DNA from 2 places in the Pseudoclavibacter sp. 8L genome. Region 1 is predicted to be linked to the other one. Evidence: predicted binding sites of a transcription regulator. Region 1 holds the regulator's gene; the other holds the start of a gene.
The links. The regulator LexA, encoded in region 1, represses DNA repair genes until DNA is damaged. The targets are predictions, from matches to a motif close to TCGAACANNTGTTCGA.

Region 1 (9,530 bases):
CGCGAGTGTCGCCTGGTATCAAGAGCGGGCTCGAGGGCTGATCGAGGAGATCGAGGCCGAGGGAGATGTGCCCATCCTCGTCGGGGGCTCTGGGCTCTACGTCGCGGCCGTGTGCTTCGACCTCCGCTTTCCAGGGACCGACCCTGCCGTGCGAGCCGAACTCGAGGCGGAGCTGCAGCTCGAAGGTCCCGGTCCGCTCTTCGCGCGGCTCCGTGCGCTCGACCCCCAGGCCGCGGCCACCATCGACGCGCGCAACGGACGGCGCCTGGTGCGGGCGCTCGAGGTGATCGAGGTCACGGGGGAGCCGTTCAGTGCTCAGCTGCCGGACCAGGAAGCCAGGTGGCGGGACGTGACGTTCGCCGTCGTCGAAGAGCACCGGGAGGTGCTCACCCCCAGGCTCGACGCCCGCGTCGAGCGCATGTGGGAGTCGGGGCTGCTGGAGGAGACGCAAGCACTTGCCGAGGCCGGGCTGGAACATGGCGGCACCGCCAAACGCGCGATCGGGTACCAGCAGGCACTCGCGGAGCTCCGGGGTGAGATGAGCCGTGCCGACGCGATCGCGGAGGCGCAGCTCCTGACGCGGAAGTACGCCAGGCGCCAGGTCTCCTGGTTCCGACGCTACGAGAGCGCGGTCCGCGCCCAGAGCGGTGAGGGGTTTGCAGCGCAGCGCATCCTCCAGGCTGCCGGACTCTGATCGGGCGTCACGGCGCACGCGGGGATCGAGAGTTCCGTAGCATTGGACCCATGACACAACTCGCGTTCACCAAGGCGCAGGCCACCGGCAACGACTTCGTCCTCGTCTCCGACCCGGACGGCGAGCTGGACCTCGGGCCTCAGCGCGTGGCGCGGCTGTGCGATCGCAATTTCGGTGTCGGCGCAGACGGCCTCATCCGGGCGGTCCGCTCGCGGAATCTCGCGGAAGGCCGCGAACTGCAGGCAGCCCACCCTCTGGCCGAGTGGTTCATGGACTACCGCAACGGCGACGGATCGATCGCAGAGATGTGCGGCAACGGGGTGCGCGCGTTCGCGCGCTTCCTCACGGAAGCCGGGCTGGTGACCCTTGAGGCGGGTGAGCGCCTGGAGATCGGCACGCGTGCCGGTCTGCGGGTCGTCGAGCGAGACGGCACGGGCTTCAAGGTCGACATGGGGCCATGGCGCCTCGAAGGTGGCGAGCCGCTCGTCACCGTCCCGCACATCGGCGTCTCACGCCCGGGTCTCGGGATCGACGTCGGCAACCCGCACGTCGTCGTCGCGCTCTCGAGCGAGGAGGAACTCGACCGGCTCGAGCTCTTCCACGCACCGCTCATCGATCCAGCCCCTGAGCTGGGAGCCAACGTCGAGTTCGTCGTGCCCCACGACCAGCTGGTGCAGGACGGCGTCGGGCACATCCGGATGCGCGTGCACGAGCGGGGCGTCGGCGAGACCCTCTCCTGCGGCACCGGGGCCGTCGCATCAGCACTGGCGGTTCGCTACTGGGCTGGCGCTGGCGCGCCGGATGCCTGGTCGGTCGGTGTGCCGGGTGGCGTGCTGCAGGTGACGGTCGCAACGCTCGAGGGCGTCGAGCACGTCTTCCTGTCGGGGCCGGCCGAGATCGCCTTCACGGGCAGCGTCGAGGACGAGCTCGCTAGCGAACTCGCCTCACCCGCAGCACTCTGAAACCCGCGTCCGTCGAGTGCCGCTCGACGAACAGCTCGGGCCCGAACTGCGCCGCGATCCAGGACTGCAGCGAGTCGCCGCCGAGCTTTTTGGCGACGACGAGCCACGCCTCTCCTTCGGCGCTGAGGCGCGGCAGCCACACGGAGAGCAGCTCGTGCAGGGCGTCCTTGCCGATTCGGATGGGCGGGTTCGACCAGATGAGGTCGAAGGTCGTGTCCTCGGGGACATCCTCGGGGCGCGTCGGCGTGATGTTCTCGAGTCCGAGCGCCTGCGCATTCTCACCGGTGAGCAGTAGCGCCCGTTCGTTGACGTCGACGGCCCGCACGTCCAATTCGGGCGACTCGAGTGCGAGGGCGAGGGCGATCGGTCCCCAGCCGCACCCGAGGTCCAGGGCCGTTCCGGTCGAGGGAGGCGGGGGCGCTGCGTGCAGGAGGGCCTGGGTGCCGCGGTCCACGTGCTCAGGGCTGAAGGTGCCGCCTGCCGTGATGACAGTCACCGTTCGGCCCCGGAGGTTGGCGACGACGCGTCGCCGTTCCAGAGGCCCGTCAGGGGTTGCTGAGAAGTAATGCTGAGCGGTCACCCCTAGACGCTAGCACCGGCGTAGAATAGTACGAATATGCGAGATTCTGAGACTCCTCCAGGCGAAAGCAACGACGCGATCGACCGAATCCTCCGAGCCGCGAAGGAACCGGGCGCCACGATGACCCTGTTCTCCTCCGGTAGAGCGCAGGCGCTGCAGGACGGCGCCAGCACGAGCTACGACGGCGAGGCCGACGGCGACCAGCTCGAACGCGAAGCCAGGCAGTCGCTGCGACGAGTCGAGAGCCTGCGAACGGAACTCGAGGACGTCACCGAGGTCGAGTACCGCAAGGTGCGCCTCGAGCGTGTCGTGCTCGTGGGCGTCTACCGCAGGAACTCCCTCGAGGAGGCCGAGAACTCGATGCAGGAGCTGGCCGCACTCGCAGAGACCGCGGGAGCCGTCGTCCTCGACGGCGTGCTGCAGCGTCGACCGAACCCCGACCCCGCCACGTACCTCGGCCGAGGCAAGGTCGCTGAGCTCAAGGAGATCGTCGCGGCGCTCGAAGCCGACACGGTGGTCGCCGACACCGAGCTCGCGCCCAGCCAGCGTCGCGCGCTCGAAGACGAGATCAAGGTGAAGGTCATCGACCGCACCGCGGTGATCCTCGACATCTTCTCCCAGCACGCCAAGAGCCGCGAGGGCAAGGCGCAGGTTGAGCTGGCGCAGATGGAGTACATGCTCCCGCGTCTCCGCGGCTGGGGTGAGTCGATGTCTCGGCAGGCCGGTGGTCAGGTCGGCTCTGGCGGCGCCGGCATGGGGTCAAGAGGCCCTGGAGAGACCAAGATCGAGCTCGACCGTCGGCGCATCCGCACGAAGATGGCCAAGCTTCGCCACCAGATCGCCGACATGAAGGATTCGCGTGACGTCAAGCGCGCGACCCGACAGCGCAACCAGGTTCCGGCGGTCGCGATCGTGGGGTACACGAACGCGGGCAAGTCGAGCCTCCTCAATCGCATCACGCATGCGGGCGTCCTGGTCGAGAACGTCCTCTTCGCCACCCTCGACGCGACGGTGCGCAAGGCAGCGACCGAGGACGGCCGTCCCTACACGATCGCCGACACGGTGGGCTTCGTGCGCAACCTGCCCCACCAGCTGGTCGAAGCCTTCCGCTCGACGCTCGAGGAGCTGCAGGCAGCCGATGTCATCGTGCATGCCGTCGACGCCTCGCACCCGGATCCCGCCGCGCAGCTTGCCACGGTGCGAGACGTCATCGGCGAAGTCGAAGCCCACGATGTTCCCGAGATCGTGGTCTTCACGAAGGCCGACCTGGTCGACAGCGATCGACGCCTCGAGCTCCAGGGGCTCGCCTCCGACGGCATCTTCGTCTCCGCGCACACGGGTGAGGGCATCGACCTGCTGCTCGGGCGCATCGCCGAGCTCCTGCCCACTCCCGAGGTGACCATCGACGTTCTCGTTCCCTTCGAGCGCGGCGATCTCGTCTCGTACCTGCACGAACGAGGCGCCGTGCTCGAGCTCGAGCATGTGGAGAGCGGCACGCGGCTCAAGGCCCGGGTCCACCCCGACCAGCTCGGACTGTTCGAGGCGTTCGCGGTCGCTGGCTGACACACACCCTTCAGCCTCCTGAGGGACACAGATACAGAAGAGCGGCGAGCCCATAGGGCTCGCCGCTCTTCTGTATCTGCTGACGTGTGTACCTGCGTCGGGGCTGCCCGCCGTCCTCAGATGGAGCGAAGGACAGCGACGACCTTGCCGAGGATCTCGGACTCGTCGCCGAGGATCGGCTCGAAGTCGCTGTTGCGGGGGAGCAGCCAGATGTGGCCGTCGCGCTTGCGGAAGGTCTTGACCGTGGCTTCTCCGTCGAGCATCGCGGCGACGATGTCGCCGTTCTCGGCAGTGCGCTGCGACCGCACGACGACCCAGTCGCCGTCGCAGATGGCGGCGTCGATCATCGACTCGCCAACGACACGGAGAAGGAAGAGCTCTCCCTTGCCGACGATCTGACGGGGGAGCGCGAAGACGTCTTCGACCTGCTGCTCCGCCGTGATCGGGATGCCGGCTGCGATCCTGCCGACCACCGGGACGAACGCGGCCTCCGGCGTCTCGTTGGAATCGCCATCGTCGGTGTGGTCGAAGTGCACCAGCACCTCGAGGGCGCGGGGCATGCCCGGATTGCGCTTGATGTAGCCGAACTTCTCAAGCTGGCCGAGCTGGTGGGTGACGCTCGACAGGGAGACGAGGCCGACTTCGTCGCCGATCTCTCGCATGCTCGGCGGGTACCCGCGCGTGCGCACCGACTCCATGATGCAGGTCAGGATGCGCTCCTGCTTCTCGGTCAGTTTTCTGTAGATGTCGCTCGCTGGCTTCTTGGCCATGTCGTCTCCGTCCGCTCTCCGACACGGAATGTCGGTGGCAGGTGATGCACTGCCTGATAGCGCCAACCCTACCGAGAGTGCACGCAGGTACGAAACATTTCTTCGAGTGTTGTGGATGAAAGTTCGAGAGATTCGAACTGTAAGCCTTGACTTGGCACTTTGTTCGTAGCTATATTCAGTACATACATTCGACCACTCGAAGATGTGGACGAATCAGGAGGAATCATGAACACCACTGCCGTTGCACCACTCCGCCTCACCGTCCGAGGCCGTCGTGTCCTGCTCGCCATCGCCGCGCTGCCCGTCGCCGCAGCCATCGCCCTTGGGGCCACGCACATGAACTCCGCGGCGGCCTCGAGCGACGCCGCAGACGTCGAATTCGAGTACGTCACCGTCGGTGCTGGCGACACGCTTTGGGGCATCGCCGAGGAAGTCGCGGGCGATTCCGATATCCGCGATGTCATCGTTGAGATCTCCAAGCTCAACGCCCTCGAGAACGGCACGGTTCAGGCCGGGCAGCGCCTCGCGCTTCCACTCGACTGAGGCCACAACCCATCCGAGCCGCAGACCGCGTCGTAGGCTTGTGCGGTGACCTCGTTCGAAGACCTGCCCATCCGTGATGACCTCCGCGGACTCACCCCTTACGGAGCACCGCAGCAGCCAGTGCGCGTTGCCATCAACGTCAACGAGAATCCACATCCGGTGCCCGAGGTTGTGGCCAGGCGAATCATCGAGGCGATCGCCCGGGAGCTTCCGGGGCTCAATCGCTACCCGGACCGCGAGTTCACGGCGCTGCGCGAGCAGCTGAGCGTCTATCTGGGCCGGGGTATCGGTCCCGAGCAGGTGTGGGCAGCCAATGGCTCGAACGAGATCATGCAGCAGCTGCTGCAGGTCTTCGGTGGCCCCGGGCGCAGCGTGCTCAGCTTCACGCCGAGCTATTCCATGTACCCGCTTCTCGCCAGGGGCGTGGGCTCCAAATGGATCCCGGTGCCACGTGCCGACGGCTTCGCGCTGACGGCTGACCTTGTCACCGAGGCGCTTCGGCGAGAGCGGCCCGACATCACCATCATCTGCACGCCGAACAACCCCACTGGCACCGTCACCGATCTCGACGTGATCGCAGCTGCCTACGACGCGACCGATGGCATCCTGATCGTCGATGAGGCCTACGCCGAGTTCCTCCCTGATGGTCAGGAGACCGCGCTCTCCCTCCTCCCTGGTCGCGAGCGGCTCGTGGTCTCGAGGACCATGAGCAAGGCGTTCGCCTTCGCTGGCGCCCGCGTCGGGTACTTCGCGGCTCACGAGGCCGTCGTCGACGCCGTGCGACTCGTCCGACTGCCGTACCACCTCTCCGCGATCACCCAAGCAGCCGCTACTGCAGCGCTCGAGTGCTCGGAGATCATGCTCCAGCAGGTCGACGCCATCCGCGAGCAGCGCGACCGCCTGCTGGTGGAGCTGCCCCGCCTTGGCTACACGCCGTGGGAGTCTGGCGCGAACTTCGTGCTGTTCGGCGACGTCGCGGATCCCGCGGGCACGTTCCAGCAGCTCCTCGACCGCGACATCCTGGTGAGGGACGTCGGCATCCCGAACACGCTTCGGGTGACCGCCGGGACCCGCGCGGAGACGAGCGCGTTGCTGGCCGCGCTCGCCGAGATCACCGACGCAGGGAAGGCCTAGGCTGGAGCGATGACCACGACGCCACGCACCGCGACCGTCTCACGCGCGACGAGCGAGTCCTCGATCGAGCTGAGCCTGAACCTCGACGGGACCGGCATCGCCGACATCCAGACGTCGGTTCCGTTCTACGACCACATGCTGAACGCTTTCGCGAAGCACTCGCTGACCGATCTCACGATCCGTGCGACGGGTGACACCGAGATCGACGTGCACCACACGGTCGAGGACACGGCGATCGTGCTCGGCCAGGCGATCCGCCAGGCCCTCGGCGACAAGTCGGGCATCGCGCGCTACGGCGATGCGAGGGTGCCGCTCGATGAGTCGCTCGCCCAAGCCGTCGTCGACATCTCGGGGCGTCCGTTCCTCGTGCACACCGGCGAGCCGGAGGCCTTCGTCTACCACCTCATCGGCGGACACTTCACGGGCGCGATGGTGCGTCACGTCTTCGAGGCGATCACGTTCCACGCCGGCCTGACGGTGCACGTCGAGGTCATCCGCGGGCGCGACCCGCACCACATCGCCGAAGCGGAGTTCAAGGCGTTCGCCCGTGCGTTCCGCGCGGCCAAGCGTTTCGACCCGGAGGTCGTGGGCATTCCTTCGACCAAGGGCGCGCTGTGACTCCAGTCGAACGCCCACGGGTGGTCGTCGCTGACTACGGCTCGGGCAACGTGCACTCCGCCGTGAAGGCGCTCGAAGCGGCTGGTGCCGAGGTCGAGCTGACGGCCGACCGCGCTGCCGCCTACGATGCGGACGGCTATGTCGTGCCAGGTGTCGGGAGCTTCGCTCACGTCATGGAGGCCATCAATCGTCAGCGCATCGGGGAGATCGTCGGTCGGCGCCTCGCAGGCGGGCGCCCCGTGCTCGGCATCTGCGTCGGCATGCAGATCTTCTTCGACGGCGGTATCGAGGGTGGCAAGAGAGCCGAAGGCCTGGGCGAATGGCCGGGCGAGGTGACCGAGCTGCGGGCCGAGGTCCTTCCGCACATGGGATGGAACCTCGTCGACCCACCGGTCGACTCGAAGCTGTTCGCCGGCATCGCTCGCGAGCGCTTCTACTTCGTGCACTCGTACGCGGCGCATGAGCTCCCGCTCGACCCGCATCCGAAGGCCCGCCCGGTGCTCGTGACCCATGCCGAACACGGCGAGCGCTTCATCGCCGCAGTCGAGAACGGCCCCTTGTCGGCGACGCAGTTCCACCCGGAGAAGTCCGGCGAGGCTGGCGTGCGCCTGCTTCGGAACTGGATCGAGACGCTGCCGAAGCGCGGCTAGTGCTGCTGCGTCGGCGCGCTGCACCGCCGCCTGCCGATACGCTATTGCCCGGACTGCCAGGGCATCCCCTTCCGGCGTCGATGCCCCGGCGCCTCAGAACGAGAACAAGGAACCTACGCGCGTGAGCGAATTCAACACGTCACCGGAGCTCGTGCTCTTCCCCGCAATCGACCTCGCCGGCGGCAAGGCGGTGCGTCTGGTTCAGGGCGAGGCCGACTCCGCCACGAACTACGGCGATCCGGTGGATGCGGCGGAGGACTGGATCGAGCAGGGCGCGGAGTGGATCCACCTCGTGGACCTCGACGCGGCCTTCGGGCGCGGGGAGAACCGCAGCGTCATCAAGCGCGTCATCCGGGCGGCCAAGCACGTCAATGTCGAGCTGTCCGGCGGGATCCGCGACGACGAGTCCCTCGAGCGTGCGGTCGACGCCGGTGCGCGCCGCATCAACCTCGGCACCGCCGCGCTCGAGAATCCGGAGTGGGCGGCGAACGTCATCGCTCGCTACGGCGAGCTCATCGCCGTTGGCCTCGACGTGCGTGGCACCACGCTCGCGGCTCGCGGCTGGACGCGCGATGCTGGTGACCTCTGGTCGGTGCTCGAACGGCTCGAGGAAGCCGGCTGTGCACGCTACGTCGTGACCGACGTGACGAAGGACGGCACCCTCCAGGGCCCGAACCTGCAGCTCCTCAGTGACATCCTCGACCGGACCGACCGTCCCGTCGTCGCCTCGGGTGGCGTTTCGAGTCTCGACGACATCGCGGCGCTGCGCGGCCTCGTGCCGCAGGGGCTCGAGGGCGCGATCATCGGCAAGGCGCTCTACTCGGGGGCCTTCACGCTTGTCGAGGCCCTCGACGTCGCATCCTGACTCGAGAGGTCTGACCCATGCCGTCGCTGCCAGAGCACTTCCAGCCCAGCAAGGCCGACTCTGCTGGCCAGAGCTGGTCTGGGCGGAGCTTCGGCGACAATCCGTTCCGCGATGACGACGGGACGGCGCCGGCGCAGTTCGTCGCGGCGATGCGGCGCTTCCGTGCGCGGGAGGTGGGTCCCGACGCGGTGGTCGACGCATTGCGGCAGGCTCGCGTGCTGATCCCCCTCGTGGCGAAGCTGGGCGAAGCCGATGTCAACGCGCAGGGTGTCACCGTCGACAAGAGCGCTGATCTCTCCATCGTGACGGTCGCCGGCCCAGACGGTCGCACGGTCCTCCCTGTGTTCACCTCGGCGGAGGCCATGAGGGCCTGGAATCCCAAGGCTCGGCCGGTGCCTGCGCTCATGCAGCGGGCGGCCATCTCGGCTGCTGCCGAGGGCAGCGACCTCATCGTGGTGGATCCGACGAGCGAGACGGAGTTCGTCGTCCGCCGCCCGGCAGTTTGGGCGATCGCGCAGGAGCAGAGCTGGGTGGCCCCGTGGGTGAGCCCGGTTGTCACGGGTGAGCTGTCGAGGGTGATGGCAGAGCTCGAGGAGGTGCTCGGCATCGACCTCGTGCCTGGAGATCCGGAGGCACGCCTGGCTGGCCCCGAGCTGCGTGTGGTGCTCCACGTCGGTGGTGACGCTGGCCGCGAGGAGCTCGCGGATCTGTCTCGCCGAGCGAGCGAGCTGCTGCAGGGGAGCGAGGCGTTCCGCACCGAAGTCGACTCGCTCGGCATCTCGTTCGCGCGGGCCAGCGCTGTTGCCTCGAGCGACGCGGAGAACCGGCGACGAGATTCTAAGCGCTCGTGGTGGAGGCGCTGAGGGGATTGACCAGGCACGGCAACTCGGGGAAGGCTTGCCTGTACGCTCGAGTAGAAGTAATTAGATACTCTTATTGCTAGCCAACCGAGCTAAAGGGAGTGGTGCCGAGTGATCCGTGAGCCTCTGGCGAGCCCCCGTGGCCAGGGTTCGGACTTCGACCTCGCAGCGCAGCAGCTGCTCGAGGTGAGAAGGCGAATCGAGGAGTTCCTGGCCGGACGAGTCGCGGCTGCGGCCGCGATCGACGAGGGCCTCGCGACGCTGTGGCGCATCACGGCTCGCAGCGCCGAA
Region 2 (9,530 bases), on a different contig from region 1:
GGGCGAGACGGTGAGTCGCCCCAGGTGCACTTCGTGATGGTGGAAGGTGCAGAGCGCGATGCCGTTCGTCGTGTCGGTGCGTCCGCCGCTCGACCACGGTGTGACGTGGTGGATCTCAACGGTGTCGAAGGGGAGCTCGCACGCGGGTGCCCTGCACCCGCCGTCTCGGGCGAAGACCGCTCTTCGCTGAGCCGGACTGAAGAGTCTTCGCTTGCGGCCGAGCTTGAGGACTTCGCCGTCGTCGTCGACGAGGGCAACCCGGATGATGCCGTCGCAGAGGATGCGCCGTGCTGCCTCGACCGGGACAGGCTCACCGCTGTGCTCGAGGCGGGAGATGTCCGCCGGCGTCTCGGCGGCTCCCACCAGCCCGGCCCGCGTGACGGTCACGACCAGGGTGGGCGCTTCTCCGCCGGTCCGGGGTGCGCCCGGGGACTCGGCGTGCTGAGCAAAGACCGAGACGAGTGCATCGATGCGCCGCTGAGAGAAGCTGCGCTCGTCCCGGATCTGTGGTTCTTCCTGCGGAGCGAGGCTGCCGCGGGGCTCGTCGTCTGCTTCACACGTCTGCTCTCGCCGCGGCGAGAGATACGCGTCGAGGACACGCATGATGGTCTCGCCCTGTTCCGGGGTCGCCAGGAGCCTGGCCTGCACCATGCCATCAGCGCGACGGGTGAAGGAGAGCCCTCGCTTCGCGGCTTGACGTTCCGCGTTGGGCTCCGCACCGTCCGGGTCGAGGAAGGCCACCCACACGGCGGCCTGCTTGGCCAGACGCTCCGGCGATGCCGGCTCGTCGTCCTCCTGGGTGAGCCCGCAGGCTGCCTGGACGAGTTCGTACTCTGCGCGATCGAGGTCGGCGATGTCGACGCTGCCGTCCGCTTCGCGCAGCCCTGCGACGATCGCCGACGCCTGGGAGAGCGTCACCCTCCCTTCCGCGACAGCGACCGCGACCTGGCTCCGTGCGGGCCGAAGCGTCTCGCCCGTCATGCTGATGCGCTCGCGCGTCGCCTCGGCGACCTCGCGCAGCTTGGCCGCCTCGGCCCGGCGAAGGCCGAAGGTCTGCCGCACGGCCTCGTGCACGGACCGGTACCCACCCCGACGCACCAGAGAACCGGAGAAGGCCACGGGTGTGATCTCGTCTCGCCCGAGCAGCTCGGCCGACATCTCCAAGATCGTCGCGTCGAGCATCCGCTTGCGAGCGGCCAGCTCTTCGAAGGCGGCGAAGAACTCGGCGTCGAGCACCGACGAGACGGACCGTCGCCCATCGATCAGCGCCGTGACGACAGCCGTGGCGGCGACGCCGGACTCTCGCTCGGCAGCTGCAACGCTCGCCGGGAAACCCGACAGGACCCCAGCGCCTGACCCAGCGCCCGCCCCGGACCCAGATACAGGCACAGACCCAGACCCAGACCCAGACCCAGACCCAGACCCAGATACTCCACCCAATGCGTACTCGTCGTCGCCCATCGATTCCCCCCTCATCGCCCCGGCAGCCTCTCTCCCAAAGCACTTCTGCCTTTGGATTGACGTGCCGAGCTGGCTTCCCCCGAAGCCAGACCCAGCCTACAGTTCATCGAACCTATATTCGACCCCTGTGGGTAAATCCCACGTCACAGAACAGTAACCGGGTCGCAGCACCGCGAACCGCGCAGACGAGCCTGCTCGCCTGTCAGCACGCATCCGACGCTACATCTCGCCACAGACATTCGACGAGCGAGAGCACCCGGCGGGCGCCCCCTCCAAGCTGTGTTCCTCCCAGGGCGCGCGCGGGATACTCTTTCGATCACCTGTGCTTCACTTACCGACCCTGCATCTCAGCGACTGGACGCATCCTTCCGTGGCTCCCACACTCTTCCCCTGGCTCGACCCTGAAACGATCATTCACGGTGCGGGCCCCTGGGCGCTTCTCGTCGTGTGCCTCATCGTGTTCTCGGAGACCGGCCTCCTCGTCGGCTTCCTGCTGCCCGGCGACACGCTGCTGCTCATCACGGGCCTGCTCGCCTTCTACCCCGGCATCGGCTTCGACATCTGGTGGGTGTGCCTCGCCATCGGATTCGCCGCATTCCTCGGCGGCGAGGTCGGCTACCTGATAGGCCGAAAAGCAGGGCCCCGGATCTTCGAGCGCAAGGAGAGCGGCCTCTTCAGCGTGAAGAACGTCGAGCGGACCAACGCGTTCTTCGAGCGCTTCGGCGGCCTCGCTGTCATCATCGCCCGCTTCGTTCCCGTCGTGCGCACCTTCGCTCCGGTGGCCGCTGGCGTCGGCAAGATGGACTACCGCAAGTACACGATCTACAACCTCATCGGCGCGCTCATCTGGGGCGCCGGCCTCACCTTCGCCGGCTACCTCCTCGGCTACGTGCCGGTGCTCGGCGACTTCATCCGCCAGTACATCGACGTGATCCTGATCGTCGCGGTGCTCGCGACCGTGGTGCCCACGAGCATCCACTACCTCCTGAACTCGCGGAAATCCCGCCGCGAGGCGGAGCAGCGCAGCCGCGATGAAGCGAAGAACCTCTCGCTTGCACCGAAGGACTTCGATCAGAAGCTCGGCGACTGAACGTCGGGAATCCGGCACCAGCTGACCCGGCGCGCGCTGGGCTCCGACGCCCCGCGAACCGCCGATAACAACGAGTGTCGACCTCCCGCGAGACTCGATTCCGGCCGCAGACGGGTGCCTCGAGTGCGACGTAGGCTTGCCTCCGCGGCATGCTCTGCCGCGTCTTTCGACGGCGTTGCAGTGAGGAGTTCGGGTCACCGATGAGCGGCATCTGGCGGTACCAGTCGACCTCGATCCCCCTCCGGCTGGCGAACGCCGGAGCAGTCGTCGCCCTTCCCCTGCTTGCCGTCGAGCAGCTCGGGGACGTCGCCGTCGGCGGCCTCCTCGTCGCCGTCGCCCTCTTCCCGAGCGTCATCGCGGCACCGCTCGTGGGCGCCCTCCTCGACCGGATGCGCCGCCCGAAGCTGCTCCTCATCATCGGGGGGACGATCACGGCGGCCGCCTACCTCTTCGCCTCGCAGCTGGGCACACTGCCGATCGGCGTCATCGCCGTCATCCTCGCGGTCGCCGGCTTCGTGACCCCCGCCTACATGGGCGGCCTCTCGAGTTTCGCGACCGACAACATCGAACCGGCCAGGAAGGCCTACGCGCAGGACGCGCTCTCCTACACGATCGCCTCGGTGGGCGGTCCGGCCCTCGCGGCGCTCGCGATCCCGCTGGCAGGCTCAGCACGACTCGCGATGGTGCTCCTCGCGAGCCTCGCCTTCGTCGGGGCGGTTGCCGGGTTCGGCATCCGGATGCACGCGAAGAACGGCCCGGTGGAAGGCCTCGGGCGGACGATCGCTCGCGGCATGACGTACCTCGTCAAGCACAAGCCGATCGCGATCGTCACGATCGCCGGCACCGTCAGCCAGGTCGCCGGTGGCGCGCTCGGCATCGCCGCCATCGCCATCTCCCTGGAGCGGACCGGCTCCGAGGCGTCCGCCGCCTGGCTCGTCACGGCCTACGCGATCGGCGGCCTCGCGGGCGCCCTCTTCATGGCGGTGAGGACCTGGACCACCAGGGGCCCGGTCTGGGTGATGGGGATGGGCTTCGTCGCCACCGGCGTCTTCCTCCTCATCGCGGTGCCGGCGTTGCCGATCGGGTTCGCGTTCGCAGCCGTCCTCATCTCGGGCCTCTTCGCGGCACCGGCGAACGCCGCCATGATGCTGCTCCGCGACAAGGAGAGCAAGCCGAACGTGCGCTCGCAGGTCTTCACGATCGGCGCCGGCCTGCGGGTCACGGCGGCCGCCGTCGGCGCGGCCATCGCCGGGCTCATCGCGGGCTTCGACGCCGGCTGGCTGATCGCCGGAATGGCCATCATCTGGATCCTCTCCGGCGCGATCCTCTGGTTCTTCCCGAACCCGCCGGCGCGCACGGGCATCATCCCCGTGCAGAAAGGCCCGCGGGCGCCGTAGCGCGGGCCAGCAAGCACCCCATGATGGCGCCGAAGGCCAAGACGGCGCCGGAGGCCTGGCTCCTCGAACGCAGTCGGTCGCAGCTGGCCACAGCCGGCCGCAACCGGTCGCAGCCGGTCGCAGCCGTTGATCGCCGACTGCCCGTTGCCCGCCGGACGCCGCTGAGGAGAGTCAGCTGCCGCGTCCGCGCAGGCAAACGCTGCCAGTCAAGTGGCCCGCAACACGCCCGACGAAAGGGGCACTCGGCTGGCAGCGTTTGCACCCCGGCCGTCGATGACTGCCTGGCCACCACAATGGGCCGCCGAGGATCACCGAGCAACGCCAGGGGCCGGCGAAGGTCACCGAGCAGACCACCACGGGCCACGCAATTCAATCGAGTTCAACCGAGCCCGCCGAGCTCCACCGCGCCCAGCAAGCCCAACCGAGCACGAGGGTGAGCGAGTGTGCCTCCCCGGCCGGCGTGGGAGACTCCCCGGAAGACGCGCGTGCAGCGCCTGAGTGAGCGGAGCATCCCATGACCGAGAACCCCGCAATGGTGGTTGCCGTCATCGTCCTGGGCTTCGCGGCGGTCACGTTCCTCCTGGTGTGGATGCTGCGCGCGGCACCTCGCCCACCGCGCGACTCCGAGCTCTCCCCAGACGAACGCCGCCGACGAGCCGAGAGAACGGGCCCGGCACCGACGAGCATCCGCTTCGATCACGGCAACAACTCGGGCTACTGAGTCGCGCGACCTCAGCGCGGACGCCAAACGCTGCCAGCCGATGTGCCCTTCACGAACTCGGTGAAGGGCACACCGGCTGGCAGCGATCGCGGTGGTGTTGCGGAAGCCGCAGCTAGGCGACGCCCACGAGCAGCCAGACGACGAAGCAGAGCAGGAAGCCGACGAGGCCGAGCACCGTCGTGAGGACGGTCCACGTGCGGAGGCCGTCCGCGACGCCGAGGCCCAGGTAGCGGGTGACGACCCAGAAGCCGGAGTCGTTGACGTGCGACAGGCCGAGCGCGCCGAAGGCGATCGCGAGGGCGAGCAGCGCGACCTGGATCGTCGAGTACCCGCCGCCGAGGATCGACGCGCTGAGGAGGCCAGCCGTCGTGAGGATCGCGACCGTCGCCGACCCCTGCGCCGCGCGCAGCGCGAGCGAGATGAGGTACGCCATGATCATGAGCGGCATGCCGGTGGCGAGCAGCGTCTCGCTGAGTGCCGTACCGATCCCGCTCTCGGTGAGGACACGGGCGAACGCGCCGCCACCTCCCGTGACGAGGAGGACGACCGCAACTGGGGGCAGCGCCGCTTCGACGACATCGCCGAGCTGCGATGCGCTCCAGCCGCGGCGGATACCGAGGAAGAAGCTCGCGAGCAGCACCGTCACGAGGAGCGCGAACAGTGGGGCTCCGATGAACGCGAGCACGTTGCGGATGGGGTCGCCGGCCGGAAGCAGCGTGGCGCCGACCGTGCCGAGGGCGATCATGATGAGCGGCGTGACGATGAGCGTCATGACCATGCCTGCGCTCGGCGGCGCGACCGTGCGGGCCTTGGTGGCGGTGCCGGTTGCGCCGGACGCGCCACCCTCCGAGCCGGACGCCCCTTCGGCGTCGGCGACAATCGCAGTCGCTTTCTCCGTGCCGAACTCGGCGAACGACTTGGCCGTGGCTGGCAGCATCGTGAAGTTCTTGCGGTTGAGCCACTTCGAGAAGAAGTGCGAGACGACGGCGAGCATGAGGCAGATGGGGAGGCCGATCATGGTCACCCAGCCGAGGTCGGCGCCGAGGATTCCGGCACCTCCGACGATTCCGGGATGCGGGGGCATCGCGACGTGCACGGCGAGCATGATGCCGCCGATCGGCAGCCCGAACTTCACCGGGTCGACGCCTGCCGCCTTACAGAAGCCGTAGATGATCGGCACGAGGATGATGAACCCGACGTCGAAGAACACGGGGATCGCGAGCACGAGCGCGGCGGCCGTGAGGGCACCGGCGACGCGCTTCGGCCCGAGCAGCTTCGTGAAGCGCCCGGCGAGGCTGGAGGCACCGCCGGAGATCTCGATGATCTTCCCGAGCATCGCGCCCAGCGCGACGAGGATCGCGACCGACCCGAGCACACCGCCCATTCCGGCGATGATCGACTCGATGATGCCGATGCGTGCCGGTTCGAGTTCCGTCTCGGGCACCGTCACGAGCGGCAGCCCCGTCGCGAGGCCCAGAAGGACGCTCACGATGAGCAGCGCCAGGAAGGCGTGCACCTTGAGTTTGATGATCAGCAGCAGGAGGAGGCCGATGCCTCCGGCTGCGATCGCGAGCAGTAGGAATGTAGACAAGTCCGTCTCCTTTGACGAGTGCGCCGACGAGGGCGCTGACGAAAGCGTTGTTTGGGTGAGAGCGGGGGCTCTTGCTTACGAGTCGGTGGTCTTCGGGGCGAGGGCGAGGATGACGGCTGAGTCGTCGGACGCGCCGAGTCCCTGTGCCTGTCCCAGGAGGTACAGCTGCTCGGCGGCGGCGGCGACTGGCGTCGGGAGTCCGACGGCACGGCTCGCCTTGCCGACGATGCCCATGTCCTTCACGAAGATATCGAGGCGGCTGAGCACTTCGGCGCCGTCCTCGTCGTAGGCCTCGAGGATGCGAGGGCCACGGTTCGCGAGCATGAACGAGCCCGCTGCTCCGGCGCCGAGCGTCTCGAGGGTCTTGGCCGGGTCGAGCCCGAGGCGCTCGGCGAGTGCAAGCGCTTCCGCTGCGGCCGCGATGTGCACACCGCAGAGCAGCTGGTTGACGGTCTTGAGCGCCTGACCGTCACCAGGGCGGTCTCCGACCACGGTGAGGGTGGATGCGAGGAGGCCGAGCACGGGCTGCGCCTTCTCTCGCGCTGCCGGCGTCGCACCGACGACGATGAGCAGGTCGCCCTCGCCCGCGCGGACGGGGCCGCCGGAGAGGGGCGCATCCACGAGCTCGACCGAGTGCTGCTCGAGGCGAGCGACGACGTCGGCGATGCCGTCGGTTCCGACGGTGCTCGTGAGGATCACGACTGCGCCCTCGTCGAGCTTGTCGGCGATACCGTTCTCACCGAAGAGCACGTCGTGCAGCTGCTCGCCGTTGCGGACGGCGAGGAGGACCGCGTCGACCCCGGCGACCGCGCTCGCCGCGGAGGCGTGCGGCACGATGCCCGCGCCGGCCGCGAGGTCGAGGCGCGGCTGCGCGATGTCGAAGCCGTTGACCGTGAGCTGGCTGCTGAGGCGGGTCGCCATCGGCAGGCCCATCGCGCCGAGCCCGAGGACGGCGACGGAGTAGGTGGAGGAGGTCATGGTTGCTCGTTTCTCGGTGCAGGTTGAGATGTCAGCGCTGTTGCTGATCAGTTGGATGCGGATGCGGGTGCGGATGCGGATGCGTCTACGTCGGCGGCGGCGCTCGCGTGGAACTTCTCGACGACCCGCGCGAGCGAGTCCTCGTCGCCGACGTTGCCGGCGAACACGACGTAGGGAATGCCGTCGGCCGGTCCCCCGACCGCCTGCCAGAGGGAGACGATGCCGGGCAGCATGGGGCCGCGGACGACGGCGTGACGGATCTCGAGGCCGTTCGTGGCGACGTCGCTCGAGGTGATGCCGCCCTTCGCGATGACGAAGCTCGGCGGCGTCACGCGGAGCGCGTGCGCGACGACCTCGCAGACGGCGGACGAGACGCCTCTGGAGATGGCGAGGGATGCGTCCGCATCGTCGGTCTTCACGAGCTCGCGGCTCGTGTGGAGGATCACGTCGCCGCTCGCGAGCGCTTCGACGACGCGAGCCTTCGCCTCGCCGAGGTGCGCGTCTCGGGCGTCCGCGTCGATGATCGCCGAGACGGACAGCTCGACGGTCGGCAGGTGGGGATGCTCGGTCCGGAGGGCTGCGAGCTGACGTGTCGTGAGGTCGACGTGCGAGCCGACGACGATCAGACCGCCGGCAGCGGAGCCGGTCACCCGATCGCTCGCCAGCTGCGCCGGAGCGAGTGGAGATGCGATCTCCTGCCCGATGCGGGCTCGCACGAACGGCGGCCCGACTCGGTAGAGGAACTGCTTGCCGTCGGCCTCCGCGAGCTCGAGCCCGAGGGCGACGACGCGGATGTCGTCCTCGATGACCACGTCGACCACGATCGGCTGACCGTCACGCGCATCCTGCAGCACGGTTGCGACCGCTTCGGGGCCGCGACGGATGATGTCGAGCGAGAGCACGGTCACGTCTGCGGCGGCCCAGCGGCCCTTCGTCTTCTCCTCGACCCATTCGGGGAGCGCGGAGCTGCGGAAGCCGAACGTCGCATCCTTCGCGAACTCCGTCTCGGCGACCGGCACGAGCTCTCCGCTCTGCCGGTAGTAGTGGACGCCCCCGATCGTGACCCTGCCCGCGTCGGGGAAGGCCGGAACGATGAGGACGCCGTCCGGCACCGGGCCGCCGAGCTCGGCGAGCGTTGCCGCGATGACGTCGGTCTCGAGGGGGAAGTGCCCGCGCAGTGTGCTGTCGCCGCGGCTCACGAAGGCGATTCGGCGCTCGAGGCGCTCCGCCGCCGCGAGCGCTGCCGTCACGATCTCGCGGTTGCGTGCGGCGGCGGATTCGGCATCGAGGCTGCGCGTGTTCGTGAGGACGTATACGGCGTCGCGGCCCTGTTCGAGCGCCCAGACGAGGTCGTCCTGCTCCCAGCGGGTGAGGACGGGAAGATCAGCGACGGACTGCGTCCCGGTGGGGTCGTCGTCGAGCACGATGAGGGTCACTCCGGATTCGCGGACCCGGTCGGCGACCTCCGCAGCGTCGACGCGCACTGGGGCGGGGTACTGCTCGAGCAGTCGGGTTTCATCCATCAGAGAACTCCCTTGTAATCGGATATCAGATATCTTGCGCTCGCCGAGGAGGCTTGTCAAGGAGATATCTGATATCCCGCCGTGGGGACCCTGATGAAGACGCCTGCGACACTCTGCCGACGGGAGATCACACCCGCCCGCCCACGTGCTCAGCGGCAGTCGCGAGGCGCTGGTTCGTCAGGAAACAGTCGACGATCACGCGGTCGCCAGTCCTCCTGCCGGCAGTCCCACAGCCCGGCGATCAGGCTCGAGGCGTGAGCACGTACTCCTGCAAGTCATCCGCCGTCTGCTGCATGTGCGACTCCATCGCCGCGCGCGCGGCTGGGCCGTCGCCGGAGTGCAGCGCCTCGAGGATCCCCGCATGCTCGCGGATGGCATTCACCTGCACCTGCGGCACCGCCGAGGTCTCGTAGCGGCGCTCGTACATGAATTTCCCGAGCGGCTCGAGCAGCACACGCAGGAACGGGTTGCCGCTCGCCCGCAGCACGACATCGTGGAACGCGATGTCGGCGGTGACGAAGGTGTGCACGTCGTTCGCGGCGCTCGCCGCGCGCATCTCCTCGAGGTACCCCTCGAGCTTCTCGAGGTCTTCGGTGGTGCGCAGCGGGGCCGCGAGCTCGCAGGCACCCGTCTCGATCATCCGCCGAAGCTGGACGAGCTGCACCGAGGCCTGCGCCTTGCCGCCGGTCGATGTCGCGGCGCGCAGGAGCGGCTCGATGCCGGTCCAGTCCTCCATGGGAAGCACACGACCGCGAGTGCCGGGAACGGG

Region 2: the regulator LexA is predicted to act here: its motif matches at 1,568-1,583, upstream of GV007_RS14680 (HNH endonuclease signature motif containing protein).

What each region holds. Positions count from the first base shown of each region.
Region 1 covers NZ_LR733185.1:32,658-42,187, reverse strand. The annotation lists gene miaA (tRNA (adenosine(37)-N6)-dimethylallyltransferase MiaA) at 1-694, shown strand, start outside; gene dapF (diaminopimelate epimerase) at 745-1,656, shown strand; gene GV007_RS00195 (class I SAM-dependent methyltransferase) at 1,625-2,236, opposite strand; gene hflX (GTPase HflX) at 2,273-3,799, shown strand; gene lexA (transcriptional repressor LexA) at 3,916-4,569, opposite strand; gene GV007_RS00180 (LysM peptidoglycan-binding domain-containing protein) at 4,795-5,112, shown strand; gene GV007_RS00175 (histidinol-phosphate transaminase) at 5,158-6,246, shown strand; gene hisB (imidazoleglycerol-phosphate dehydratase HisB) at 6,256-6,864, shown strand; gene hisH (imidazole glycerol phosphate synthase subunit HisH) at 6,861-7,514, shown strand; gene priA (bifunctional 1-(5-phosphoribosyl)-5-((5-phosphoribosylamino)methylideneamino)imidazole-4-carboxamide isomerase/phosphoribosylanthranilate isomerase PriA) at 7,636-8,379, shown strand; gene GV007_RS00155 (SseB family protein) at 8,397-9,242, shown strand; gene GV007_RS00150 (polyprenyl synthetase family protein) at 9,351-9,530, shown strand, end outside.
Region 2 covers NZ_LR733186.1:1,682,575-1,692,104, reverse strand. The annotation lists gene GV007_RS14680 (HNH endonuclease signature motif containing protein) at 1-1,389, opposite strand, end outside; gene GV007_RS14675 (DedA family protein) at 1,832-2,551, shown strand; gene GV007_RS14670 (MFS transporter) at 2,752-3,948, shown strand; gene GV007_RS14665 (hypothetical protein) at 4,463-4,669, shown strand; gene GV007_RS14660 (GntP family transporter) at 4,782-6,260, opposite strand; gene GV007_RS14655 (NAD(P)-dependent oxidoreductase) at 6,336-7,238, opposite strand; gene GV007_RS14650 (four-carbon acid sugar kinase family protein) at 7,286-8,764, opposite strand; gene GV007_RS14645 (FadR/GntR family transcriptional regulator) at 9,003-9,530, opposite strand, start outside.